DNA from 4 places in the Pradoshia sp. genome. Region 4 is predicted to be linked to each of the others. Evidence: predicted binding sites of a transcription regulator. Region 4 holds the regulator's gene; each other region holds the start of a gene.
What was found. Region 4 encodes Rex, which represses fermentation and respiration genes when NADH is low (regulators of the CRP and FNR family bind a similar motif). Its sites were predicted from a motif close to TTGTGAAATATTTCACAA; they were not measured.
Positions count from the first base shown of each region.

Region 1: adhE (bifunctional acetaldehyde-CoA/alcohol dehydrogenase) is a predicted target of Rex. The motif match lies at 1,513-1,530, and genes of this name have one in related genera.
Region 2: ACI35L_RS15735 (DoxX family membrane protein) is a predicted target of Rex. The motif match lies at 1,377-1,394, and genes of this name have one in related genera.
Region 3: ACI35L_RS07680 (formate/nitrite transporter family protein) is a predicted target of Rex. The motif match lies at 1,898-1,915, and genes of this name have one in related genera.

Region 1 covers NZ_JBJEFJ010000025.1:64,658-67,805, reverse strand. The annotation lists gene ACI35L_RS02680 (AEC family transporter) at 1-881, opposite strand, end outside; gene ACI35L_RS02675 (c-type cytochrome) at 1,105-1,407, opposite strand; gene adhE (bifunctional acetaldehyde-CoA/alcohol dehydrogenase) at 1,672-3,148, shown strand, end outside.
Region 2 covers NZ_JBJEFJ010000179.1:48,992-52,139, reverse strand. The annotation lists gene ACI35L_RS15740 (ZIP family metal transporter) at 1-598, opposite strand, end outside; gene ACI35L_RS15735 (DoxX family membrane protein) at 759-1,286, opposite strand; gene ACI35L_RS15730 (hypothetical protein) at 1,521-2,279, opposite strand; gene nadE (ammonia-dependent NAD(+) synthetase) at 2,479-3,148, shown strand, end outside.
Region 3 covers NZ_JBJEFJ010000081.1:108-3,255, forward strand. The annotation lists gene ACI35L_RS07675 (hypothetical protein) at 54-839, opposite strand; gene ACI35L_RS07680 (formate/nitrite transporter family protein) at 966-1,784, opposite strand; gene ACI35L_RS07685 (HD domain-containing protein) at 1,965-2,498, opposite strand; gene ACI35L_RS07690 (Na+/H+ antiporter NhaC family protein) at 2,713-3,148, shown strand, end outside.
Region 4 covers NZ_JBJEFJ010000127.1:1,156-4,303, forward strand. The annotation lists gene groES (co-chaperone GroES) at 24-308, opposite strand; gene ACI35L_RS11430 (CPBP family intramembrane glutamic endopeptidase) at 634-1,356, shown strand; gene ACI35L_RS11435 (YdiK family protein) at 1,353-1,571, shown strand; gene ACI35L_RS11440 (redox-sensing transcriptional repressor Rex) at 1,590-2,279, opposite strand; gene moaC (cyclic pyranopterin monophosphate synthase MoaC) at 2,302-2,814, opposite strand; gene ACI35L_RS11450 (ABC-F family ATP-binding cassette domain-containing protein) at 2,958-3,148, shown strand, end outside.

The sequences.
Region 1 (3,148 bases), on a different contig from region 4:
ATTGTTGCAAGAGCTTCAAAGCTGACAGGCAGAATGTTCGTTACTGTCAAAACAGCAAGGAAAGCAATATTGATCGCTGGTACGAGCAATACTTTAATGGAGCTGTAGTACCAAGAAGTTTTGCAAGATGCTGCTGATTTAAAGCTGATTTCCCCTAAAGTTGCCCCGATGGAAAGCCATGCAAGCGGAGAAGCGATATTAGCTAAGTAGGTCATTGGCTTATGTAGCCAGATAGCTGTTTGGTCAATTCGCAAGAACGCCACTGAAGCGGCAGTTCCTTCAGCTGTTGTAACAGTCACCTGCGGCATATAGCCTTGGAAGATCCAGATGAAAAGACCAGCGAATGTCGCAATGACAATCGGATTAAGGAACATCGTTTTAATATTTTTCAGTTCCATTTTCAAACCGCTCATTTTGATATATCCATAAGAATAAAGGAAGATACGATACCCGATATTGAAAATGGAGCTGAACATAACTCCGACAGGACCATAAATGGCACTGACAATTGGAATACCAAAAAAGGTAGTGGAGCCGAAAATCGTCAATACACGCAATGTGTCTTGCTTGTCTGCATGATAGCGAAGGAAGAAAGGCTTAGAGATAAAGATTAAAATAATGTAAATGGCAATTCCCCAAATGAGTACGTTCATGCCCTGCTTTAAGGTTTCAGGATTGATATCCTGCATAAAGGCATTAAACGCAAGAGCAGGTAAAGCTACCGTTAATACAACATTACTGAGGAGCTTGCTAACCTGAGAGGAGAAAATTTCTTTTTTTCTTAAGAAGAAACCTAACAGAATGATTAGAACAGTAGATGCAATCGCACCGATGAACGCTGAATCTGATAAGGTGGTTTTAAAAATATCAAATAGATTCATTGATGAATACCTCCAGTTAATGTGAATAACTTCACAATATTGATTGTGGCTGAACAGCTTGTTTCCGGAACAAGGCTAATTATAGGAGGCGCAAAGCTTGGAGAAAACCATTTGTAACTAAAGAAAGTAAAGATAATAACGAAAGAAATGTAAACAGGAACAACAAAACGGGACATTGATATGCCCCGTTTAATCAGCAGAGTTTGCACTTCATGCAAAGTATTTATTTTTTCTCGGCCAGCCATGCTGCGACATTCTCAGCCTCTTCACCCTTAATGATTCCTGCAGGCATGCCCCGTCCGCCCTTATTGATCATCTCAAGTATTTCATCCTTGTCCATTTTGGTGCCAATGTTCACAAGTTCAGGTCCTGCATAGCCTTCCAGCGTCTTGCCGTGGCAGGAGGCGCAGTTATTTTGGTAAATCCGTTCTTCTTCGGTCACATTTGCAGTGTTCGTTTCTTCATCAGAGGAGCATGCCCCTAATAAGAAGAGGAGCGGAATGGAGAGCAATGCTTTCTTATACATAGAAATCTCCTTTCTGTACATATATTGCTTGTGATTGTGGTATTCCACACTAATTTTAACATTTCTTCCTGATATTACGGAAAGAAAGTGATTGAGCTCCTATCTTTGTGAAATGTTTCACAAAATTGCCAAAGACAAATGATGATTTTTCAGATAAAATAAAAGTATCAGATGAGGTTATATTTTTTAGTCTGAAAGGGACAGTAATTGACCATGAGGGACAATAATTGCCCCGAAAGAGTATTCCATAGGGAGGAACTATCCATGGCTATTAAAGAAAGAGAAATTGAAGAAGTCCTATCTGTAACGGAAATGATTGATGAATTGGTTGTGAAAGGGAAAGAAGCTCTACATGTGCTCGAAACCTTTGATCAAGAGAAAATTGACGAAATCGTTCATCAAATGTCCATCGCAGGTCTTGACCAGCATATGCCGCTAGCAAAAATGGCAGTGGAAGAAACAGGCCGCGGAATCTACGAAGATAAATGCATCAAAAACATATTTGCAACTGAATACATCTGGCACAGCATTAAATACAACAAAACAGCCGGAGTCATCAATGAAGATGAGCAAACAGGCGTTGTTGAAATCGCTGAGCCTGTGGGAATCGTTGCAGGTGTAACACCAGTTACAAACCCTACTTCTACCACGATGTTCAAAGCATTAATCTCTATCAAAACGCGTAACCCAATTATTTTCGCCTTCCATCCATCTGCGCAAGAGTCTTCTAAGCGAGCAGCAGAAATCTTACACGATGCAGCAGTCAAAGCAGGAGCTCCTGAAGGATGTATTCAATGGATTGAGAAGCCTTCCATTGAAGCAACAAAACAGCTTATGAACCATAAGGATGTTGCACTAGTATTAGCAACAGGCGGAGCTGGCATGGTCAAATCTGCATACTCTACTGGTAAACCAGCACTTGGCGTTGGCCCAGGAAATGTCCCTTGTTATATTGAAAAATCAGCTAAGGTCAAACGTGCCGTTAATGATGTCATCCTCTCTAAAACATTTGATAACGGAATGATTTGTGCCTCAGAGCAAGCCATCATCGTTGACACGGAAATCTATGATGAAGTGAGAAATGAATTCATCCTCAATAACTGCCACTTCGTCAATGCAACTGAATTGAAAAAACTAGAACGACTAGTTATTAATAAAGATACATGTGCCGTAAACCCTGGCATCGTTGGTAAACCTGCAGCTGAAATCGCAGCTATGGCAGGCTTTAAAGTACCAGCTGATACAAAAATATTGATTGCTGAACTTGAAGGAGCAGGTGCTGATTACCCGCTATCAAGAGAAAAGCTTAGCCCAGTGCTTGCCTGCATCCGCGTAAATTCTACTGAGGAAGGCTACCAAACATGCATGAACATGCTGAACCTTGGCGGTCTTGGACACTCTGCTGTTATTCACAGCACAGATAAAGATGTACAAATGGAATACGGAAAACGAATGAAAGCTTGCCGTATTATCGTCAATGCTCCATCTGCACAAGGCGGTATCGGTGACATCTACAACGGCTTCATTCCTTCCCTGACACTAGGCTGCGGATCTTACGGAAATAACTCTGTATCAGAGAACGTATCTGCAACTCACTTAATCAATGTGAAGAAAATGACTCAACGCCGCAATAACATGCAATGGATCAAATTGCCGCCTAAAGTTTATTTCGAAAAATATTCTACACAATACTTGGCAAAAATGCCTCGTATCAAACGTGCCTTCATCGTAACCGATGAAG
Region 2 (3,148 bases), on a different contig from region 4:
TCCCAGAAAATTGTCCGTAAAGGAAGCTTTTCTTTCGCGACATTCCATCTCGTCTAAGCGGCATGGAAACCGCCAAACCCTCCGGAAAGTTTTGAATGCCTATCCCGATAGCTAGTGCAATTGCTCCAGTAAGGGATGCAGTTGGCAAGTCGGCAGCCACAGCACCAAAGGCAACACCAACGGCAAGGCCTTCCGGAATATTATGCAAGGTGATGGCTAGAACGAGCAATGTGCTTCGCTTCTTGTTTTCTGGATGAATTCCCTCTGCTTGACCGAGCGGTTTATCCGGATGAAGATGAGGCAGGACTTTATCCAATATCATTAGGAAGAGGCCGCCGCAAAGGAAACCGACCGCAGCAGGGAACCAGGATGGGAGAGGACCTCCTTCTGCCATTTCAAGAGCAGGAGACAGCAGGGACCAGAAACTGGCTGCAATCATGACCCCTCCGGCAAAGCCGAGCATGCTGTCAAGAAACTTCATATTAACATTTTTGGTTGTAAAGACAAGAGCCGCCCCAAGAGCCGTCATGCCCCAAGTGAATAAAGTTGCTAAGAAAGCCTGGAACATGACGGGAAGACTTGTGAACCATTCCAGCATAATATCCCTCCAGAGGAAAGCAGGTTTTGTATCATTCTATATCTTATTAGGGTAAAAGATATTTATTCAATGAAACTAGCCTTCTTTTATGTAGATTATAGGTGTATTTTCCATCGAAAAAAGCCTGAAGTCAAGGACTTCAGGCTTTTATAGCCTACGATTAATGAGCGGGCTGATCTTTTACTGGGAAATGTGGGTTATCATTTTTCTTAAATAGTGTTCTTCTAATCCAAGGGAGGACATAATAGTCTCCGCCAAGTTTACCGGCATTGGCCCCTGCAGCGAGGATGATAAAACCAAGAACAATCATTGCTGGGTTTGTAGAAACTGTACCGCCAAAGACAAACAGGAAGTTCATCAAGAGTCCGGAGAATACGGCGGCTGTTGTTAGTACTCCCAAAAGCAGTCCAAGCCCGACAAAGAATTCGCCCCAAGGAATTAAGATATTGATGATGCCTACATTAGGAAGGGCAAAATTTTCAATGAAAGAATTATACATTGGATAAAGAGCTGTACCGTCCGGGCCTTTGACCGGATTAGCAATGATATTAGTGAGGAAGCCTGAAGCATCGAAAGCACCGCCTCTGATTTTCTCTAATCCATGTATAAACCATTCGTATCCAAGATATAACCGGATGATAAGCAAAAGTCCGGATGCATATTTATTTGTTCTTAACCATTCCATCATGTTCATTCACTCCTAAATGATTTTTGCTGACCTTCTGCCGCGGAATGGAAGATCAGCTATTTGCTATACTTTATTTATACAGCATATCGTTTGTGAATAATTGAGCAATTTGCTTTATTCAAACTTTATCCAAGGTTTTTTGAACATTATTTGGCAAATTTTAAAGTCTATTTACAATAGGAATGAAGGATGCTGAAATACAGGGATGCACATCCTTAAAGGTGATGTATAACACTAACCATCCTTGCGGTTAACCTTCTCTTTTGAAGGCTTCCTATCAGGAATTAAAGAAGGGTAAGCCCTGATTATTTTTTGCTGCAGGGGACTTAATTGCAGAAGAATCTCCTCAAATTGCCGGTCTAAGTCGGTCATATCCTGCTTACATTCTTCATTGACCTCCTCCAAAAACTCTTCTTGATGAATATCTAACTCAATAAGACCATGAATGAGTTCATTCCGTGCAGTTTGGACTTGAGTTCTTGTTGTATCAATCATTTCCAGGTTACTAATATCCTCATTCAGTTTCTTGAATCCTTTTTGAATCAGATAGACAAAGACAATATAAAAAAGACTATAAATGAATAAGATTGAACATGAAAAGGGCATATCTGTGATGACATCTTTCACTCGAGGATAAACCTGCTCAGATAGAATAAGGAAACTGATTGTCCACATTAGAATCCCAAGCAATAGAATGCGTGAATTTTCCGCTGGTAAATTCGGTATCATATGAGATCGGACGAGGCGTTTAAAGGCTTCTAACAAAAGCAATGCTGAGACAATTACAGTCGATTCAACGGGCAAGGAAATTGGCTTGAAGATCAAAAATAGACAAAGAGCTAATCCATATAACGGACTAAAGAGAATGGCAGGGAGCAAGGCTGCCATGAAGGTTTTATGGTTCATTAGTTTAAACATAAATTCAATTGAAAAGCCTATTAGGCTGCACATGATGAATAGATTTGGGATGGCTAGCGCATCTTTCAGGATCATAGCTCTCCTCCTTTACAAGAAGCTTACCTTATTATTATATTAAAATAATTAAAAGAAGAAAAAAATAAGTCTCCTTCTTTCTTTGATGGTCAAACAGTTTTGAAAAAAACGGAGATAGAGTAAAATAAACTCTATAAAAGAGATTATCGATGGAAAATAGAGGAACAATAAAGAGGAGTTAAAGGAGGAGAGCGCTAAAATGAGTTTACAAGCACAAATAATTGAAGCGTTAAACGTGAAGCCAACCATCAATCCTAAAGAAGAAATTGAAAAAAGAGTGCAATTCCTGAAGGATTATTTAATGAAAACAGGTGCAAAAGGGTTCGTTCTCGGTATAAGCGGAGGGCAGGACTCCACGCTTGCGGGGCGCTTAGCTCAAATGGCCGTTGAATCCTTGCGTGAAGAAGGAACTGAAGCGACATTTGTTGCGGTACGGCTCCCTTATGGCGTTCAGCATGATGAGGATGATGCGCAAGCCGCCATACAATTCATAAAGCCAGATGAAGCATTGACTTTTAATGTCAAGCCAGCCGTTGATGCTGTAGCAGCCCAATATGAGGAGGCAGCATCAGAGCCTCTTACTGATTTCAATAAAGGGAATGCGAAGGCAAGACTTCGCATGATTGCACAATATGCTGTCGGCGGCCAGCGAGGATTGCTTGTCATTGGAACAGACCATGCAGCAGAAGCGGTAACCGGCTTCTTCACGAAATACGGAGACGGCGGTGCCGATTTGCTCCCATTAACCGGTCTATCAAAGAGACAGGGCAAGGAGCTGTTAAAGGAGCTTGGGGCTGAGGAGCGACTTTATCTTAAGGTACCAACGGCCGATTTGCTTGATCATAAGCCTCAGCAGGCAGATGAAACAG
Region 3 (3,148 bases), on a different contig from region 4:
TCAACTACAATTTAAATTTTCCCGTCGATCATAAAAAAGCATCCAGATGATTCTCATTCTGAATGCATTTGCTCACATGCCGCTAGAACCCTTTCACATTCCTTTACGGTCTGAATGATTTCTCTGAAGGAACTCCCGCCTGTCAGCTCCTGTGAATGGGCAAGATTATTTCGAAGCAGCTCAAGCTTATTGAAAAAACGCTCTGCAGCTGCCCGTGATGTAAAACCGAGATTTAAAAGCAGCTCCTTTTTCTTCACAATTAAGGTTTTCTTGTCACTGAGCTGCAGACAGTCAAGAAGCGTTATCTCTTCATTTCGTTCCTTTCTCATTTCATATAAATGCTCAGCGCTTCTCAGCCGCTCCGTACTCACTTTCTCCTTCCAGGACAGATCCCTATAAACTTGTTTGACAACATAGAGAAGATGCATCTCCATTAAAGAAATGATACCAAATAAAAGCATCCGAACCGGCGGCTTCTGCAGGTCTGCCAACGTAACAAGCCTAGTAACCTCATTTCTCTCAAGAATAAAGATTCGGTCAATATGCTCAAATAAATAGAGCAGATGAATTAATGGTGTAGATTCCGAAACAAGATCAGAGGGCTGAAAACGAATCATCGCGCTGCTCCCTCTCTCTAAATAGCCAATTACCCTGCCATTATCCTTTATACCAACGACATCAAAGCCGGTCTGCTCCATATAATTCAGAATATCATCCATCTTGCTGCCTGCTTCAAAGCTGACCAATTCCTCAGAAATATGGTTGACATGAATATTCTCTTCAAATAACTTCCGCAAGCTCTTATACGGGCTTGGAATAGAGGATTGTTTCTGATTCATCCCTCAATGCTCCTTTTATGTATGATTTTTCCTTATTTCCCTATCGTACTCCTTGGCCTAAATATTCGTAAACCTATATGCTGGATATTAAAGGGAGGATGCTGCATGAAGCGCATCCCCCATCATTTACTCTTCTATCTCCTTCGACTCCTCTTTTCTGAGATCTGTACCGGATGGCAAATGCCCTTCGTAGGATTGCCAGTAAACAGCCGCTACTAGGACTGCTCCCCCTATGGCATTGCCAAGGAATACTGGGATAAAGTTGCCGAAATACTCGCCCCAAGAAAAATATCCTTCAAAGATTGCAGCTGGTATGATGAACATATTTGCGACAACGTGCTGAAAACCGATAGCGACAAAAGCCATGATAGGGAACCAAATAGCAGCAATCTTCCCTCCAATATCTTCAGCCCCATAGGATAGCCAGACAGCAAGCCCGACAAGCCAGTTACATCCAACAGCCGAGATTAATGCCGGCCAGAAATCGGCCTCAAGCTTATGGCCAGCCGTATCAACAACCTTCTCAAGGAATGCTCCGCTTGATGTTAATTCCGCCAAATGCCCGAAGAAATAAGCAACGAAAAGGGCTCCGGCAAAGTTACTGAGCGTTATCCAAAACCAGTTATGAACAAGCCTTGACCAGCGTACCCTTCCTGAGAGACAGGCCATTGGCACCGCCATCATATTGCCGGTCAGTAGCTCACCGCCAGCAATCAAGATTAAGATAAGCCCCAAAGGGAAAACAGCCGCTCCTAAAAACGAACCAAAGGTCCCCCAATCCGACGGTAAACTTGCCGTCACACGGACAGATAATAAATACCCCGCTGATATGTATGCTCCGCCTAAAAATCCTAATAGCAGCATGCTTTTTAAATTCAAGTTCGTCTTCTTTACACCGGCTTCAACCGCATATGCAGCAATATCCTGCGGACTCTTATATGCCATGCTTCTTCCTCCCAAATCTAGTATCGTTCCTCTTTACCACTATTTGGTTAACCTTATCCCTCTAACCCCCATTTAATTATAACTATATTCCAATACAGTCAAAAAGGACTATTTTGTGAAATATTATCCTATTAAACACAAAAAAGAGAGAACCCCATGACACGGTTCTCTCCTCATTCATTATACTGATTTCTTATTCTCAAATCCTTGAGCTGCATCAATCATCTTATCAAGCTTAATGATGCTTTTTCTTGCCTTTTCATAGTCAACTTTGCGGTAGTGGTGCAATCCGCCTTCTTCCTCATCCATCTCATCAGCCCATTTAACAATTTGCTGAAGGGGGGTGCGTACGATATCATTTGTGGGAAGAAAAGAGTCCGTATGGAATAGGATCGCTAGCGATACAGTCTTCGCCTTCACTGGATTCTCTCCAAGTCTGATTAATAATTTATGCGCCCTCTCAGCCCCTTTTATCGCATGAATATCGTTTTTGCGATAGAGATCATAATCCCACTTCCCGTTCCGGTACCAGGTGAAATGCCCCATATCGTGAAGTAAGCCCGCCTTAGCGGCCGCATCAACATCCTCCCCCTGCTCCTTCGCCAGGTTAAAAGCATGATAAGCTACCGCGATCGCATGAGCTAATCCAGAACGATTCAAGTACTTTTGTGCAATTCGATGTTCAAAAATATCTAGTAAAGTGACATCCCTCATTTCTCTCTCCTCCTTCAAAAAACCGAATATTTATGTGCGCTCATTTATATTAATGTGCATTATAGCACGCATGAGGTGTAAATTTAAAATAAAAACGTCGAAATGTGAATAATTCCCTGTATATAAATAAATTTAATATTTTATTAATATGAAACTCTCTTTATTTCCGTTAAATTATGTTGATATAATATTAATTTTGTAAGGAGGTATACATATGACTGGAACAGCTATAGTACTAATACCACCTCTTGTCATCATTATGCTTGTCCTTTTGACAAGGAGGGTCATTCCATCACTCGGCGTTGGAATTATTCTTTCATCCCTTATCTTCGAAAACTTTCACTTCGGCGATACAATCAAGCGGATTGGAAAAACGATTCTCCATCTTTTCTACGAGGATGGCGAAGTCGCAACCGGAAATCTAAATGTTCTTGGATTCCTTCTTTTGCTCGGAGTCATGACCGGCATGATTCATCTATTAGGCGGAGGAAGGGCATTCGGGGAGTTCGCTTCCAAAAAGCTTCATTCCAAAAGACAGGTAACAATGGGAACGGCTCTTTTCGGAATGACCATGTTTCCGGATGACGTATTCAATATGTTTACGAATGGACAAGTCTCTCGGCCATTATTTGACCGTTTCGGCATATCGC
Region 4 (3,148 bases):
TTTTTAACCGACATTAGCTTTGCTTATCCGATTACAGCTAAAATGTCGCTTTCACGTAAAATTAAGTATTCGTTGCCTTCGTATTTCACTTCAGTACCTGCGTATTTAGAGAAGATAATGTGGTCGCCTTCGGATACTTCCAATCCTACACGCTCCCCATTCTCAAGGACACGGCCTGTGCCTACCGCTACGATTTTGCCTTCAGATGGTTTTTCTTTGGCAGTGTCAGGTAACACGATGCCGCTTGCAGTTTTCTCCTCTTGTGCGACAAGTTCAATCACAACGCGATCTCCTAGTGGCTTTAACAAGTAAAACTACCTCCTTAAAGTTATCTCCATTTTTATTAGCACTCATTAGGTATGAGTGCTAACACAATTTATATATTAAATAAAGACTATCTGATTTGCAAGAGATATGAGCGAAAATTTTAGAAAATTTTATAAGGTCATTTTCTCCGCTTTCACTTGGGCTAGTATACCCCTTTGCAGGGCAGATTATGTTATATATAAAGGGAAAAGTTTTGCAATTGTACCTAAGGGGGAAAAACGGGTAGAATGATGGTGTAGCTTTTTCGTATTGGGCTGACATTAAGCCCGCTTGATTTGGATACTTGTCATTAAAGGAGTTTTGTCTTTGAAGAAAAATTATTGGCTGATTGTCCTTATATACGTTGCCATGCAGCTATCGAGCATTATCGGTCTACCTCTAATGGGATGGATTCTGCCGAACTTCGTGGCCGAGGATCAAGTAGCCATCTATTCAGTCGTCTATTGGATTATTATCAGCTTCTTCATTGCCCTCATCATTACGTTATTCTTCTTGAGGAATGAGCGTAATGAAATGGAACGGTGGGAGCGTATGCCGCTTGGCAGTTCTCTTGCATGGGCTGTCGGAGGAATCTTCCTTGCCTTGATTGCCCAGGCTGTTGCGGGTACGATTGAACAGCAGATTTTCAACATTAAGGGAGAATCTGAGAACACAAAGAATATCCTCGCCTTAATCGAGATGTTTCCAGTTGTAATTCTAATTACTTCTGTCATTGGACCCATTTTGGAGGAAATCGTGTTCCGGAAGATTCTATTCGGGGCACTATTATATAAGCGGTTTGGGTTCTTCCTTAGCGCTTTAATCAGCTCAGTTATCTTTTCACTTGCACACGGCGAGCCTGAGCATACCTTGCTTTATTCAGCGATGGGCTTCACATTCGCCTATCTCTATGTCAAAACAGGCAGAATTATTGTGCCAATCATTGCGCACGTTAGCATGAATACACTTGTTGTCCTCCTTTCCACCTATTCAGGTGATTTAATCAAAGAGATGGAGAAGGCACAAAGTTTTATCGGAGGTTTATTATGAGACGATCACCGTTGTATATGGCAACGATTTATTTCATCCTGGGGGCTGTGTTTATCTTTTTCGCAGTCCAAAATGTAACAAGGAGCGGCTGGGATTTCTTTACTTACTTCCTGGTCATCCTGGCAACGCTTGATATTGGATCCGGTATTCGCTTTATCGGTATCCACCGCAAGATCAAGCAAATGAAAAACGAACAGCAGCCAAAGAGCAAATAAAGCAGAAAATCTCGAAGTTTATTCTTCGAGATTTTCTGCTTTTTCGTCTTCTTTTATTTCTTCGTTTCCACCAGAAGGATAATGCTTTAAGAAATAAACAAGCGATTGAAGCTCTACAGCCAGGTCAATATGATGTACCCGAATGGAATCTGGTACACTTAAACGTGCTGGCGTAAAGTTCAGTATGGCTTTCACATTTGCTGCCACAAGCCTGTCCGTAATAGGTTGAGCCGCTTGGGCTGGTACCGTTAAAATAGCCACCTTGATATTTGAGTTTGCGAGCTTGCTCTCAAGTGCATCCATATCAAAGATTGGCACGTCCCCGATGAAGGTTCCCACCTTCTCAGGCGATACATCAAAGGCAATTTCAATCTTCGTATTATTATTCTTCATGAAATTATAGTTCAAGAAAGCAGTCCCCAGGTTCCCGACACCAATCAGGGCCACTTGAGTGAGCTCATCCTGGTCTAGTGTTTTACGGAAGAAGGACAGCAAGTAATTGACATTATAGCCGTAGCCTTTCTTTCCTAGCGCTCCGAAATAGGAGAAATCTCTCCTGATTGTCGCGGAATCGACTTTGACGGCCTCACTCAGCTCTGCTGAGGACACCCTCAGCTTCCCGGAGGCATGTAAGTTCTGTATAAATCGGTAGTACAGCGGCAGCCGCTTCGCTGTCGCTTGTGGTATTTTTGTATTCTCCTGCAACATTTCTTTCCCTTCTCCCTTACTATTAGAGTCCCCTATGCTTATTCTCGTCCAATTGTTTTTGGAAATCCGGACTGGATACTCCGCCTGTCTTCTTAACTAGATATGTTTCTCCGATAACCATGCCCTTATCAATGGCCTTGCACATGTCATAAACGGTCAGCGCAGTAACCGAGGCCGCTGTTAGGGCTTCCATTTCTACACCTGTGCTTCCCTTCGTCTTCACAGACACCTGGATGCGCAGACGCCTCTGTTCTTGTTCAGCTTCCCAAAAGAAACGGATGTCTATTCCTTTGAGGGAAATCGGATGGCACATAGGAATTATATCAGATGTTTTCTTCGCTGCCATAATGCCAGCCACTTGAGCCACAGCTAAGACGTCACCCTTTTCCATTTCACCGGAACTGATTTTCTCATAAATCTCTTCCTTAACTAAAATGCTTGATTCCGCTATCGCGATGCGGGTTGTCTCAGGCTTATGCGCAATATCAACCATCTTCGCTCTTCCCTGCTCATTGAAATGAGTGAATTCACTCATCGCCATTCCCCCTCTACCTTTATCTTATAATATATTTCAATTTCGTGGTAACGTTTGTGTAAATATTCACATATGTCCTATTCAGTTGCGGTTCCCAGACTCCGTAAGATACACTAAGGCTAGTACTTCTTGAGGTGAGAATCATGATAATTTTACAAGTTAACAATGTATCCAAATATTATGGTGCAGAAGCAATTTTGTCCAGTATAAAGCTTGAAGTGCAATCGAAAGACCGAATTGCTCTCGTTGGCCGCAATGGCGCTGGGAAATCCACCCTCCTGAAGATTATCGCTGGTCAGCTTTCGCATGATGGCGGCAATATCTTCATGCCAAA